4 regions of the Pseudoalteromonas sp. CO109Y genome follow, and region 1 is predicted to be linked to each of the others. Evidence: predicted binding sites of a transcription regulator. Region 1 holds the regulator's gene; each other region holds the start of a gene.
What was found. Region 1 encodes sigma-54, which starts transcription at its own class of promoters, with help from an activator protein. Its sites were predicted from a motif close to GTTGGCACGNNNNTNGNNT; they were not measured.
Positions count from the first base shown of each region.

Region 2: a site for sigma-54 is predicted at 2,118-2,136, ahead of EXT43_RS04015 (LruC domain-containing protein). Genes of this name have one in related genera too.
Region 3: a site for sigma-54 is predicted at 2,376-2,394, ahead of EXT43_RS16035 (TorF family putative porin). Genes of this name have one in related genera too.
Region 4: a site for sigma-54 is predicted at 2,167-2,185, ahead of fliE (flagellar hook-basal body complex protein FliE). Genes of this name have one in related genera too.

Region 1 is NZ_SGPD01000006.1:16,712-20,719, reverse strand. Features, by position in the region: gene lptC (LPS export ABC transporter periplasmic protein LptC) at 1-368, shown strand, start outside; gene lptA (lipopolysaccharide transport periplasmic protein LptA) at 358-879, shown strand; gene lptB (LPS export ABC transporter ATP-binding protein) at 876-1,601, shown strand; gene EXT43_RS01030 (RNA polymerase factor sigma-54) at 1,709-3,205, shown strand; gene hpf (ribosome hibernation promoting factor) at 3,233-3,520, shown strand; gene ptsN (PTS IIA-like nitrogen regulatory protein PtsN) at 3,524-3,976, shown strand; gene rapZ (RNase adapter RapZ) at 3,977-4,008, shown strand, end outside.
Region 2 is NZ_SGPD01000011.1:258,934-262,941, forward strand. Features, by position in the region: gene EXT43_RS04015 (LruC domain-containing protein) at 1-2,084, opposite strand, end outside; gene EXT43_RS04020 (ATP-binding protein) at 2,308-4,008, shown strand, end outside.
Region 3 is NZ_SGPD01000038.1:297,394-301,401, forward strand. Features, by position in the region: gene EXT43_RS16025 (YIP1 family protein) at 1-471, opposite strand, end outside; gene EXT43_RS16030 (aldo/keto reductase) at 639-1,535, shown strand; gene EXT43_RS16035 (TorF family putative porin) at 1,600-2,277, opposite strand; gene EXT43_RS16040 (hypothetical protein) at 2,566-3,732, opposite strand; gene EXT43_RS16045 (helix-turn-helix transcriptional regulator) at 3,884-4,008, opposite strand, start outside.
Region 4 is NZ_SGPD01000017.1:145,035-149,042, reverse strand. Features, by position in the region: gene fliG (flagellar motor switch protein FliG) at 1-67, opposite strand, end outside; gene fliF (flagellar basal-body MS-ring/collar protein FliF) at 60-1,775, opposite strand; gene fliE (flagellar hook-basal body complex protein FliE) at 1,796-2,128, opposite strand; gene EXT43_RS06850 (sigma-54 dependent transcriptional regulator) at 2,299-3,702, opposite strand; gene EXT43_RS06845 (ATP-binding protein) at 3,699-4,008, opposite strand, start outside.

The DNA of each region.
Region 1 (4,008 bases):
TGGCTGCTGCTAAAATGGAGTTGTATCAACAATTAGGGTTTACCTTTTTTGAGCAACCTATTTTTACTATTTATGGCGACCAGCAGGTTTGGCAAGTAAAAGCCAAAGAAGCCACATTGTACGAAAACGATCAGCTGATTTTTGAAGGGGATGTAGTTGCTAAAAACTTAACCCATAACGGCATGATCGAAGATATAAAAGCAGAAAACATTAATGTCGACATTGATAAAATGACCATGTTTTCTAAGCAACCTGTGACACTAACAGGACCGAATTTAAAGATTACCGGTAAAGGCTTAAAAGCCGATTTAAAAACCGAAATTGTTGAGTTAACTAACCATACACGAACCATATACTATGACCAATAAACTGAAGAAATTACTCCTGATCCCAAGCTTATTGATTGCCTTTTCGGGCGCAGCTGCCGAGCAAACTGGCGCTCAAATTAGCATTAGCTCAGATCGCCAAGTAGGTAAACTAAAAGATGGCGTTGGCATATTTGAAGGTAACGTAGAGATCGTGCATGGTAATCGTCGTATTACCGCTGAACGCCTTGAAGCACACGGCGGTGACACCGAAGGTACAGTAGAGTTGATTATTGCCACAGGTAAGCCTGCTTACTTCGAAGAAAAGCAAGCTGATGGCACCGTAATGAGCGCTAGCGCAGAAGAAGTACGTTATGATGTTGCAAAACGCTTCTTAACCTTAAATGGTGAAGCTGAAGTTACTCAAGCAGGTCAAAAAGTAACAGCAAAAAGCATTACCTATGATATGGCACAGCAGCTGATCAGTGCTGAAAAAGACGAAAATTCAACAGATCGTGTACACACTATTTTAGTGCCTGTTGAAAATAAAAAAGATAATAAAGGCCAACCATGAGCACATTAAAAGCAGAGCTTTTAGCTAAAAGCTACAAAGGCCGCCAAGTGGTTAAAAATGTCGGTCTTGAAGTTGAAGCTGGCAGTATTGTTGGCTTGCTTGGTCCAAATGGCGCAGGTAAAACAACGACCTTCTATATGATTGTAGGCCTAGTACCTAGCGACAAAGGTAAAATCAGTATTGATGATAACGATATCACCCTTTTACCAATGCATAGCCGTGCGCGTTTAGGTATTGGCTATCTGCCACAAGAATCGTCAATTTTTCGAAAGTTGACGGTTTACCAAAACTTGATGGCCATTTTAGAAACTCGTAAAGATCTAAATAAAACCACCCGCGAAGAAACACTCAATAGCTTACTTGATGAGTTTAGTATTCAACACATTCGTGACAGCCAAGGTATGGCGCTGTCAGGTGGTGAGCGACGCCGTGTAGAAATTGCTCGCGCATTAGCCGCTAATCCTAAATTTATCCTTTTAGATGAGCCTTTTGCTGGTGTTGATCCAATTTCAGTGTTAGATATAAAGAAAATTATTGAGCACCTAAAAAATCGTGGTATCGGTGTACTAATTACTGACCATAATGTTCGAGAAACCCTTGATGTTTGTGAAAAAGCCTACATTGTTTCTCATGGGGAGCTAATTGCATCAGGCACACCTGAGCACGTATTAGCAGACCAAACTGTACGCGATGTATATCTAGGCGAGCAATTCAGGCTGTAACCATTACGCCAGCGACTAGAGCATCTGCTAGACTTATAACAATGACAATAAATCGATAACTGTGTTTATACAGGTATCGATAACTTAAAAAGGATTGTTAGGGATACATGAGGCAATCATTACAGCTGCGCATGGGCCAGCAACTTACAATGACTCCACAACTGCAACAAGCTATTCGTTTGTTGCAGCTCAGTACATTGGATCTCCAGCAAGAAATTCAAGAAGCGCTTGATAGTAATCCTCTACTTGAAGTGGAAGAAGCGGATTACAACGAAGAAAGCACCGGCAAGAATGAGCAAAAAGCTGAATCTGACGATGTACAAGTCAGCGCGTCTGCCGAAGAAGCACCTAGCGAGTACGAGCAAGAAAGTAGTGATGCTCTCAATAAAGACACCGTAAGCGATGACTTAGCAATGGATGTTACCTGGGATGAGTACATGAGTGCCGCCCCTTCAACATCGTCAGGGCCAATGCCTGAAGATGAATCTATCTATCAGGGAGCATCAACCGAAACCCTTCACGAATACCTGATGTGGCAATTGCAACTCACGCCATTTAGCCCTACTGATGAAGCGATTGCTGTGGCAATTGTAGAAGCTATCGATGACTCAGGTATTTTAACGGTAAGCTGTGAAGATATCGTCGAAAGCTTTAATCAAAATAACGATGAAGAAGAAATCGAACTTGATGAAGTCGAAGCGGTCTTAAAAAGAATTCAGTTATTTGATCCTGTGGGTATTGGCGCGCGCAGTTTACAAGAATGCCTGTGCATTCAGCTACGCCAATTCGATGCCGATACGCCATATTTAGCTGAAACTAAAATGGTTTTATCTGAGCATATCGAATTATTAGCGAGTCGCGACTATCGAACTTTGATGAAAAAGACTAAGCTTAAAGAAAATGAGCTTAAAGAAGTGATGACGCTTATTCACAGCTTAAATCCTAAGCCTGCGGATAGCATAGTACGCGAAGAATCTGAGTACGTTATACCTGATGTATCAGTGAAAAAAGTGAAAGGCCGCTGGGTAGTCGAGTTAAACCCAGATTGTATGCCAAAGATTAGAGTGAACAGCCAATATGCGGCGATGTCTCGCTCTGTTAAATCAAGTAGCGACAGCCAATTTATTCGCTCTCACTTACAAGAAGCAAAGTGGTTTATTAAGAGCTTAGAAAGCCGTAACGATACGCTATTAAAAGTGACCAACTGTATCGTTCAACAACAACAAGCTTTCTTTGAGCATGGCCCTGAGGCAATGAAGCCGATGGTGCTAAATGATGTTGCTGAAATGGTCGAAATGCATGAATCGACGATTTCACGGGTAACAACGCAAAAATATATGCATACCCCACGGGGTATTTTTGAGTTGAAATATTTCTTCTCAAGCCATGTCAGCACCGAAAATGGTGGTGAGTGTTCTTCTACAGCAATACGCGCTTTAATCAAGAAGTTAGTCGCTGCAGAAAACTCAGCTAAACCATTGAGTGATAGCAAAATTGCAGATATATTGGCTGAGCAAGGAATTAAAGTAGCTAGACGTACAATTGCAAAATATCGTGAGTCTCTAGCAATACCTCCGTCTAATCAGCGTAAGAGTCTGATTTAGACGTTTTACATAGAAGGAAAAATGCTTATGCAACTAAATTTAACTGGTCGTCATGTAGAAATCACAGATTCATTAAGAGACTATGTAAACACCAAGTTTGCAAAACTAGAAAGGCATTTTGACCATATTAATAATGTTCATGTCATTCTAGATGTAGAAAAATTAAGCCAAAAAGCAGAAGCAACTTTACATGTAAACGGAGGCGAATTATTCGCTTCAACAGAACATCAAGATATGTACGCAGCCATTGACTCACTGATCGATAAACTTGATCGCCAAGTCATTAAACACAAAGAGAAATTAGCTCGACATTAAATTATGAAACTAAGTTCACTTACTAACCAGGACTGCAGCAAAGCTGCGGTCCTTTTTAATAGCAAAAAAAGAATTCTTGAATATATCAGCGAACTGGCCCACCAGCAGCTTCCTCATTTATCGCAACAAGATATCCTAGATGCTTTACTCAACCGAGAAAAACTAGGCAGCACCGGCATTGGCCGAGGTATTGCTATTCCACATGGCCGAATGAGCGGCGCAGATGAGCCTCATGCATTTGTGATAGTGAGTGAATCCCCTATTAATTTTGATGCAATTGATAATCGTCCAGTTGATATTTTTGTGGCACTCATCGTACCAGATGGTGACTGTCAGCTTCACCTAAAGACCTTATCAACAATTGCTGATAGACTTAAAGATAAAGAGTTTTGTAAACAGCTGCGTAGTGCTACTACCGATCAGCAACTGTTTCAGGTCATATCAGCAGAGGCATAAATGGAATTAATAATTATCAGCGGTCGCTCAGG
Region 2 (4,008 bases), on a different contig from region 1:
GTTATATCAACACTCTCTTTTGGATGCGCCCATGAACTGCCAATCTCCATTGCCCAAGGTAGACCAGTTTCAGTTTGGAAATAATAACTTTGAGCACTATTACTGGCATCATCAGAGTCAGTGATTGAAAATAACTGTGAATTGAATTTTTCGGTTGGTTGTTGATTCTTAATATGAACTTCCCAACCACGTGGGTTTTGTCCAACTAAAAACTCACCATGATAGTGATCTTGAGCCGCGAAAATAAATGGGTCTAAAGTATATTTTGGCGCTTCAATTGTGGTCACTCCACTTTGAAGTGAAACGGTTAAACTAAACGAAACTTTGCTGTTGGTATCACAGCCTGTTTCAGTTCTAAAATAACTACAACTTGACTGCTTATCTGCATAATCCCAAGTGTCTGGCATGATAATGAAAATAGCATCTTCAACCCCTTGTTCTAATATAGAATGTGATTGTGTTTCGCCATTTATCGTTAAATTAATTGAACTTGTATCTATCTGACTTCTTAATATTCGTTTATCAACATCATCGGCTATCGTTTGATACAAACGAACTGCAAAGCCATTATGAAAATCAGCACCAATTCCAACCAACTCACCTTCTATTTTGTAACCAATGGCCTGGCCTTCTTTATCAATCAATGTAGTACGGTAGTTCACAACTAAATCATTAAAGTCATAATCACCAGCAAAAGGCCATTGATCTTCATAGGCAAGGGTTACCCAGCCATTCTCACTTGGATATACCAAACTTCCATATGTTGTTACCGGGTAATCCTCGACTTCGCCGCCTGTTACCCCACCACTTGCGGTAATTGGGTTAGCCTCGCTGCCATCGGTTACACGAAAGCGTGCCCATGTTGCTCCCATCACAGCATCACTCGGTACATCAACCAGCACACTGTTATCACCTTGATTTAAGCTGTATTTACTTACTGTGATTTCGTCTGGATCAAACTGGAAATTTTGATCCCAATCGAACCAAGCATATAAATAACCATTATCATTAGGAGCGGTCACAATTATCTGGCTGGTAGAGCCTGCAACAAAATCAGTGACAAATTTAACCCCATCATCTGAGCTATCGACGGGTGAAGCCTGTAAATCTGCCGGAGTGTTAATGTTTTCACCATCAACAACGGCTCCTAAATAAACTAAATTTGATTGGTCTTCATTAGGGTCAAACAGATGGCGGGCACCACTATCAGCAAGCGCTGTTTTATATGGCATAGGTGCATCACCAAAGTCGATTGAGTTATCAGTTACTTTTACTTCCGCAATAGCACAGCGTGCACCATCATTTTGATTCGATGTTGGCCCTAAGGTAAAAACTGCTGCGGTAGGTGTATAACCAACCACAGGGCTGGTGCTTAAATCTACTTTATGGATTTTACCGCTGCGGTTATTACTAAAATAAAACTGACCTTGTACATCAAAGTAACCTGCACCATTAGCGCCAGTATCGCCGGCTATGTCGAGGTTAGCGACAAAAGTGGGTGTCTGGTTATCTAAATTTATTTCATAAAGGTCGCCGTTTGACTCAACCGCATACAAAAGATTGCTATGTGGGTGAAAAGCAAAATCATAAATAGCTAAATTCCAGCTTGCTGAGCCTGCAACTAATTGAGCCTGGTACTCGTCGGCCTCTTCAGTTAAATCAATGCCATATAAACCAAATTTAGGGTGGTATAAATAGTAAACCGCCTGATTAGTTTCACTATTCACATGAATATCACCAACATAAAAATTGGTATCTGGCAGACCATTTACAATCAAACGTTGTAAAACATAATCGTCACCAATACGTACAACACTTCTTGGGGCTTGTTTGCTAAAGCCATACATGTACTGGTCTTGATAATTAAAGCCAACCGCATTTACGCTGTCGTTATTCGCCTCTGTTGTAAAATCCATTGACGCTGCAAGCACGGTGGTTTTGGCAGAAACTAGGTCAACGCCAAACATTTGCGCAGGCGAACCTTGAATCAAAAATGCCTTACTCGGGCACTGTTCAAATGGTGCAGCACTTACAAAGCCTGTTGCAAGTGCGGTTATTAGGTAAGCGGGTATGTTACTTTTCATAATTACACTCTCCTGTGGATGTGTTATTACTCAAAGCAGTAACCATTCCAAAATATAACTCACGCTATAACAAGGTGTTATGAAAAATCAGACTGAGTATTTGCAAGATGCAAGAGGCATAGTTGCATAATGCAATTCTTTTTAGCTATAAAAGCAAATCATTCCCACTTAAAAGAATGGCATGCTAGACTAGTTAGGAATAAAAATAATAATAAACCCCACTATGAAACTTAAAGCCTCTGTAATTCTGTACTTTGCCTTATCAATGAACAGTGCTTTTGCATCAACACTGCAACAAAACATTGATGAAGCCAGAACAATCAGTGACTACCAAAAACGATATGACTATTTAAAAACCATCGATAAAAAGCTTATTGAGTCTGCCAGCCTTGCAGAACAAGTAAGTTATAACGTTAGATTAATTCACGTTCACATACACCTCGGCCAATTTCAACAAGCGCAAACTATCATTGATGAACTTGAAGCGGGCCCAAAATACAAAAAAGACTCCCCCATTTACAGCGAGTTGTATCTAGCGAAAGCACGGTTGGCATATAGAAAAAGTGACTTAGAAACCGCAATTTATTTATCGCAACAAAATGTCGCCCTATTTCAGCGCTTACAACTTACCCATTATGAAATTGATGCCGTGGCGAGTCTTGTCAGTGCTTATCATAATGCTGGCGAGTATCAAGCAGCCTTAAACTTTCTTGAAGTTTATATTCACGACAACAATCGCGAATTAACCTTAAAGCAAAAAGAAATGCTCTATCATGGTTATTCGCGTAATCTTGAACAGTTAGACCGCTTAACACTTGCACTCGAATATAAGCTAAAACGCCGTGAAGTTATTCAACAGATGTCGCCGTCTATCTCGTTACAAGCTGGCATAAGTTATTCAATTGCCCAAAGTTATTTAGATTTAGAACAATACGAAAAAGCAAAGAACGAGTTTATTATAGCCCTTAGTTTTGATAGGCAAACAGGTTCACTTTCTGATATCGGACATAGTTTAGTTAAACTATCCCAATGCGAATATGGGCTAAAAAACTACGATGCAGCACTTGAATACGCACAAGAGGCTCAACAGGTGTTCGCAAGTTATAACAGCGCACGAAATACTGCCTGGGCAAACCATAATATTGCGATAAATTTGCTCGAAGTCGATAAATCAACTCAAGCATTAACCATTGAAAAACAAGTGATCACTGAACTCAAGCAAGACGATCACTTATATATTGATGTATTACTCACATTAGCAAAGCTATACATTGGCTCTACTGAGCACGAACAAGCTAAACATTTTGCTGAGCAGGCCTACAAGTTAAGCAACCAAAAAAATAAGCTGCAAAAGCAAATCACAGCCCTAGAACATTTGATCACTGTGGCAGTACAACAAGCTGATTACAAACAGGCATTGTCGTACCAACGGACTATTACAGAGCTTGAAAAAGGCTTTGCCCGCAACAACTACAATCAACGTTTAGCGGAGCTGCAAAACTCCATTGCGATGCGCGACCGCGATTTGGCCATTCAAGATTTAAAGCTCCAAGACAATGAAAAAAGCCAAGCAATTGCTTCACAGCGCCAAACTATCTTATACAGCATTTTATTATTTAGCCTGCTTTTAGCTGTAATGGGCATTGCTTTATTAAGAATAAGACAGAGAAAACAGCTTATTGAACAGCGCCGAAATTATCTCGATAAACAAATCAGTCAACGTAGTAAGTTATTATCACAAGTTGCTCACGAGTTAAGTGGTCCATTAACCGGGTTGCGCTTACACCTTGAAACGCTCCAAGCAGGCTTAACTCAATTTAATGAGCTTACATACGAAAAACTCAACCAAAAAATCACCGATATGGCAACTTTAGTCACTGATTTAAATAAAATTTCACTTTTAGAGCAAAGCAGCTTTCAGCTC
Region 3 (4,008 bases), on a different contig from region 1:
GTCGGTACTCGCAGTTAATACTAAGATGAGTAAACCAAGACTTGAGATAATCATTGGCATCATAGTCCACACACCAAAGCCATACCACGCACCATAACCGTAGTTAGCTTCTGGATCTTGCTTAGATACAAATAGGTAGTAGCCTGCCATTAGAGCATTAATAACAGCCAAACCAATGATGCCACCAAATATAGCAAACCACACTTGCATATCTATGGTTTGCTCCATGCTTTGGCGAATCATTTTTTGTTCTGCAATGGTGGCATCAACACTGGCTGCAGCCACTTGTTGATCGATTAAAAACTGCGGGTCAGCTTTATTGTAAAAAGCAAACATGCTGGCAGCGAGGATGCCGGCAAGTAAAATAAAGGCAACAAAAGACCAACCTTTTGCTTCTTTTAAGCCATTAAAGGCTTTGCTCGGGCTGATAAAAATATCAACCAATGCGGTCATGACATTTGATGATTTCATTTTTTATTCCTTGTTTTATAACATTTGTTTTTAGGTACTAAAATATCCTGTTTAGTAACAAATTAGCAATTTGTTTTGTAACTGTATGTTAACAGCTGTGATTAGTAAATCTGTGATATGGTTAAAAGATTAATTTGAGTCGAATTTATTAGGAATAGTAGGTCGTTATGGTGAATAGCAATGGTCGTTGTATTGATGAGTTGGTATTAGGGTTCTGGCGCTTGCTAGATTGGCAGATAACGCCACAGCAATGCTTAAGTTTTTTAGAAAATGCAATCGATATGGGAGTTTCACATACTGATCATGCTGACATCTACGGTGAATACGGTTGTGAAGCCGAATTTGGTAAAGCACTTAAACTAAAACCAAGTATTCGTGATGAAATCAAAATAATCACCAAGTGTGGTATTAAGCCTGCGTTTGCAAGCCTAGGATTACAAGGCAAAGCAAACCATTATGATTCAAGTGCCGCGCATATAATTGCCTCAGCACAGCAGTCACTTAAAAACTTCAACACTGATCGTTTAGATGTATTACTTATCCATCGCCCTGATTACTTAATGAACGCCGATGAAATGGCACAAGCATTTAATACCCTAAAAGCAAATGGTGACGTGATTGATTTTGGTGTATCTAATTTTACCCCATCGCAATTTAGCTTGTTGCAGTCGCGTTTAGACTTTGAGCTTGTGACTAATCAAATTGAGTTTTCACCTTACGAAATGAAAGCCCTTGATGATGGTAGCTTAGACCAATGCCAATTGCTCGATATCAAACCTATGCTTTGGTCACCACTAGCTGGGGGTCGTATATTCTCAAGTGATGATGAAAAAGCGGTGCGTTTACGTGCAGTGTTGGAGCAGGTTGGAGCTGAAATTGGCGCCACAGCCATTGATCAAGTTGTTTGTGCTTGGCTGTTAATGCACCCAAGTGCACCGTCTGTGGTACTTGGTACGGGTAATATTGAGCGTGTTAAATCAGCTGTTGAAGCTAAGCAGCTTACTATGAACCGTGAACAATGGTATCGCATTTGGCAAGGCTCAACCGGGCATAGTGTGCCTTAATATATAGCCCAAAACGAGAAAAGGGCCTTAACGGCCCTTCGTGTTGCAGCAAGTAACACATTCTTTATAAAGTGAAATCAACCGCGTAAGCGACGTACACTTTTACATCTGAACCATCAATGTCGTTGTCTGAAAGACCGAAAGTAAAGCCGTCTTTCGACACAGAAACACCGTAGTCGATGATGTCATCATCACCAATGAAATCCCCTGAGTAATGACCTAAGTGAAGGGCCATTTCTGCACCGGTACTGCCAACTGGGAAACTGTAGTCAGCATTTAAATATAGAGAGTCACCAAAATCTGTACCGTCACCGCTTGCTGCTGATGTTGCTAGGACTGCTGCACCAAAGGTGAAGCTACCCATGCTAATGCTACCGTAGATTTCAGAGAAGTCTGCATCTGTATAAGATGCTGCATCTGGGTATGCATAATAAATGTAGCCAACATCGTAGCTAAAGGTTTCATTGATTTCACCGCCAAAACCAGCATAAAGGTCTAGCTCGTAAGTCATGTCGTCAGCCCAGCTAGCATTCGATACCCAAGTACCCGCATAAAAGCCAGATTCACTTGCGTAGTCGATACCACCTTGGATTGCAGCATCACCGCCGGTTTGTTCTTGACCACGCCATAAGTAGTTTGAAGTTGCCGCAGCGTTTGCTGTGACTTCTGCATAGCTATATGTTGAGCTCAAAGTTAATAGCGCAAGGGCGCTTGCTGCGACCGTTTTTTTTAGTTTTAGCATGTTTCTGTATCCTGTTGTTATGTTGATTTTGTCCCATTTTCAGATTGCAGTCTGGTTATTATTTGAGGACATTTTCTATGTGTTGTCTGGATACGATATTGCACTGGTTGTGCCAAGTTAATTTTGAACGGGATATTTTATGCTTAAAGGCTTTAAAAACAGGCTTTTAAACTTGTTTAATTGTGAAAAGGATGGTTATTTGAATTGTTCATGCGCACATGTGTGGTGCAAAAAATAACCCGGTTGCACAATTGCGAAGCAACCGGGTTTTGCTTATTTGAGAGTAACTTAGCCGAAAATTGCACGCATTAGAGTAATGGTTTCTTCAACACTGCGGCCTTTTTCAACTTCACTGATGATTGAATCGCGCTTAGCTTTGATATGTTCAGGGATATCATCACTTGCTAATGCTCGGTCCACCAGTATCTCTGCTGATTCTTTGCCACGGCGTACGGTCTTTTTACCTGCTGAGCTTGTGGTACTCTTAGGTTTGTTTAACAACTTAATATAGTTAGAGTTATCAGCGGTACTTTTATCTGCATAATAAAAGAAGCTAGGCAATAGGGCTTTGATTTCAACCAGAGATTGTTCAAGCTCATTTGCTGCACTGGCCATTTTGAACCAAGGCATACTATGAATGGCTTCAACAACATCTTGCCAGTAGCGCTCAAAATCGCGGTTATTTAGCTTAGTAATGCCTAATGCCGCACAAAGGGCATCAAGTTTACTATTTACGATTGGTGTAAACACGTCAGGTCGGCGCATCGCAAGTAAGCGAGTAGCAGGAGCAAGCGTTGGCTTTTCATCGCTGCCATTAAATGCCATGAAGTAAGCAACCATAAAATGCTGATAATGTTCTTGCGTTACTTCACCCTCAAGTGGAATGTGTACAAGCGCCTCATCGAACGCACCTGGTAAATCACTCAACATTTGGTGGAAACCTTTTGCGTTCTTAGTAGAAGCAAACCATTCAACGTCGAAGTTATAGTTGCTTGGATCAAGCGAGGCACTGTGTTTACCAGAAAAAGCTAAACGGTCTTCTGGGATCATCTCTTTTAGGGATTGCGATTTAATTGCAGCAATGTAATTAGCTAAACGTAATTGCTCATCAAGGGCTACAAGCTCTTTATGCTGCTCGATGAAGCCTGCAATAACAGGCCATGGCGCAACCCTTAATGTTTTTAACTGCAAAAAACTGATTGCAGAAATTAATAAGTCATGAAGTTTTTTAAGAGTGGGTAATTGCTTATCTTCTAACAGATCGTAGTTAATGCGATCACGGCTTGCACTTAATAGCTCATAGCACCAACCTAAAAAGTCTTCAGGGTGGTTTTCTACTTTAACTGCCATAAGGTTTAAGCTGATATCAGAGGCTTGCTTGAGGATATTTTGATAAATTTGACTTTCTTGCTCGCCAAGCGCCATTTTTGACGGTGAAATAAGCAGTTTCTTCATGCTTAATCGATACTCCAGTTTTGACCAAATTGGGTTGTTTAATTTTAGTACACAGGGTGCAAAAACAACAGGGTCGTGCATCATACCGAAGTAATGAAATGATGCAATCTTACTGATAATTTATAAGTAAGATTGCGACTGACATGGTTAATTAATCATTGTCATCGAGTGTAAATAATTGCTCAACACTGAGTTCAAAGTGAGCAGCAATTTTTAACGCGATAATCACCGAGGGTATAAAGCGGCCTGTTTCAACTGTGCTAATGGTTTTACGTG
Region 4 (4,008 bases), on a different contig from region 1:
TATCCACACCGTCTAATTTATCAACATCAAACGCCGGTGGTAGTTGTTTTTGTTCTTGATCAGTCATCTTCTGTTAACCACGCTTTCACTACTTGAGAAGACAGTTCTGGTTCATTTGCAACCAATGCACGAACTGCTTTGAGTAAATCTTCATCGCCATGTAAGTCTGGCAGCTGTAGTGTACCATCACTTGAGAATCCTACAGCAGCAGAGTCAAAGTCTTTATTTAGCATATCTAGCGTGCTATCACCAATATCTACACCTGCACTTAATGCGTCTTCATCGTATTCTTCTAGTGTATCGTCTGGGTAAATTAGACGTTTCAGCATAGGTCTTACTACAAAGACAATCAGTACGATAATAACCAGTGCACCTAATGCTAAGCGTAGCATCTTCATGAACCAATCTTGCTCCCAAAGTGGAACTTCAATCGCTTCACCAGCATCTTCACGAACAAATGGCACTGTAACAACCTCAAGCGCATCACCACGCTGCATATCAAAACCAACACCGCCTTGTAATAAACGACGAATATTTGACAATGCTTCTACAGAGCGAGGAACCATGGTTGTTTCACCATTTTCACCCACCTGCGGTACATAATCAACGGCAACTGAAACACTGATACGACGAATAACACCGGTTTGCTGACGCTTATGCGAAATTGTTGTATCAAGCTCGTAGTTACGTGTTGCTTCTTTATGCGAGCGACTTGGGTTCGTTGCTGAGCCTGCTCCACCTTGGCCTGCAATTTCTGGAATATTAGAGTTAACTGGCGGCTGATTCGTTAGCGCACCTGGAATGCCCACTGCAAGACCACCGATGTTGTTTTCTTCGAACGTGGTTTCACTGCGCACTGCTGGTAAGTCTGGGTTATAACGTTTTTGTGTTTCTTCGACTGCACTAAAGTCCATGTTTAAATCGACTTGCGCGGTATAGTTACCTAATCCTACAACTGGAATAAGGATGCTATCGATTTTATTTAAGTACTCTTCTTCACGCTTACGTTCAATCTCATACTCTTTACGAGAGCGAGCAGCAAGTGAGTTTTGTGAACCTGAATTAAGTAAGCGACCATTTTGATCGGTAACAGTAACACGCTCTGGCGATAAACCTTGTACTGCTGAGGCAACAATATCAACTACTGAGTCAACTTCTTCACCGTCAAGTGTACGACCGCGTTTTAAGGTGAGCACTACCGTCGCTGAAGGTTGTTTTTCACGACGAGCAAATACGTTTTCTTTTGGAATAGCTAAAAGTACTTTGGCGCGAGTAACATTTTTTAGCTCTTCGATGGTACGTGCAAGCTGTTGCTCACGACCATGTTTTAAACGTTCACGTTCAAGGCGTTGGCTAACACCAAACCCCATGTCTTGCATGATGATGTCAGTACCTGAGCTTGGCGCTTGCTCTAGGCCTTCACGAGCCATCAATAATTTAATGTTTTGGTATTCACCTTCTTCAACAGAGATGACGTTACCATCAAGTTCGTAATCAATCTTTTGAGCGTCTAAAAAGTCCAGCGTTTGAATAAGCTCTTCCGTTGGCATTTTGCCAAGCGGACGCATATCTGGTTGACGAGCCCAAATAATAATAAAAATTGCGATAGCCAAACAGATTGCCAAAGCGATCACTAAAGTAACCTGGCGTAAAACATCTACACCGTTTAAGGCACTTAGGTAGCCTGACTTTTGCTCTTGTTGATCATCAGTATCGGTTGAGTCGATACCGCCGCCTGCTAAGGCTAGATCAGTTGATTGATTAGATTGCGCCACAATAATTCTCCACTACCTAGTTACACAGGCATGTTCATGATTTCTTTATAAGCTTCAACAAGTTTATTTCGAACTTGCACCGTAGCTTCAAAAGCGACTGATGATTTTTGCGAAGCAATCATTACGTCTGCTAAAGAAACACTGCGGTCGCCCATTTCCATTGCTGTTACTTTTTGCTTAGCGTCTTGTTGTAAGCCATTCACTGTATCAAGTGCATTGGTAAGTAAATCACCAAACTGTGCCGACGATGTTGGCTGAGTTTGAGTTGGTAAATTATTAATTGAGTTACTACGGCCTACTTCTGAAGCCATAGCTTGCATTTCTTGAAATAATGCGCTGTTTTGAACTTTCATAATACTCTCTGACAATGCAGTTTACTTATGCACTGATAAAGCACAAACCGTGCCACAAAATAAAACCAACAAATTCAATAGCTTGAATCATTAATTTTGCATGTCAGAGTTTTGACAGCAAACAAGCTCACAAAAATGTGAGCTTGTTTGAGTAACTTTTTGGAAGGAGTTTATGCAGGTAAGGCTATACCCAAGTCTCGCATTTGCGCCAGTTTATAACGTAACGTGCGCGGACTAATACCTAAGGTTTCTGCAACCTCTTTGCGCTTACCATTACAGCGCGCTAAGGTTTCTAAAATAATACGATGCTCTTTGTCTTTCAGCTCGTCTTTGTAATTACCTTGCTCACTCACTTGTGGCACGGTATCTAAATTAACTTCAACAGGTTGTTCTTGATATACCGGTGCGTTGTGTGGTGGCGTAGCGACTGGCTTGATATCCACCGTAAGCAACTCCTCAATAAAGACATCATCTTGATGAATACTATTACCATCGCATAATATCAACGCCCGTTGAATAACGTTATCAAGCTCTCGTACGTTACCTGGCCAAGCATGCGATAGCAGCTTTTGTTTCGCCCCCTCACTTAGTTGAGCAATAGGCTCTTTACTGTTCAGGCAATGACGCTCTATTAAATGCTCAGCCAATACAATAATGTCGCCAGGACGCTCTGCTAATGGTTTCCACATTAGCGGGAATACATTTAAGCGATAATATAAATCTTCTCTAAATAGGTTTTCGCTCACCGCTTCTTTCAAATCTCGGTTACTTGTAGCAAGTACGCGAACATCAAGCTCTATGGTTTTACGACCGCCTAAGCGCTCTACTTCGCGCTCTTGAAGTACACGCAGTAATTTAGCTTGCAAGCCTAAATCCATCTCAGTAATTTCATCAAGTAAGATGGTACCACCTTGAGCTTGCTCAAATTTACCCGGACAGGCTTGAATCGCGCCGGTAAACGCCCCTTTTTCGTAACCGAATAAGGTTGCTTCAAGCATGTTTTCAGGAATAGCAGCGCAGTTAATAGCCACAAAGGGGGCATCGCTACGATTTGATTTATCATGGATAAAACGAGCCAACACTTCTTTACCCGAGCCACTTGGGCCGAGTACCATGACACTGGCATCTGAACGGGCAACTTTGCTCGCGAGCTCTAATAGCTTAATACTTGATGGATCGGCAACGATTGGGCCATCGGTTTCTTTTTCCTTTTCAGGCAAATAACGACTCACCATGTTAAGAAGAACTTCTGGAGCAAACGGCTTTGCCATGTAATCAATCGCGCCTAAACGCATTGCTTCTACAGCATCATCAATAGTGGCATAGGCCGTCATCATTAATACCGGCAGCTCAGGATAATTAAGTTTAATGCTACGTAGTAGGTCAAGGCCGCTCATAGCGCCCATTTGCACATCACTAACAACCAATGAATAGCTATTTTGCTTAAGCAAGATCATCGCTTGTTCGGCGCTATCTGCAGCAACGCAATCAATACCCGACATTTCAAGGGTATCAATCAGTGCTTCTCGTAAGCCTGCGTCGTCTTCAACGACTAAAATAGAGTTAGTATTCATTTTGCCTCCGCTGACATTGGTTCTGCACTAATTGGCAAGATCAAACTAAAACATGCTCCCCCATGAGCATTATTAGTCACTTCAACCCGTCCTTGGTGCGCATTGGCGACTGAACTTACAACAGCAAGTCCAAGCCCCGTGCCTTGGCTTTTGGTAGTGTAAAAAGGTTCGAATAATTTGTTGGCATGACGTAAATCAACACCTGGGCCATTATCACTGACACTGATGCGAACACAGTTTTCGCTCGTTTCGTCACGTTCGGCACTCAGGGTTACCACAGCCTCAGAGCCAATAATTTGAATACTA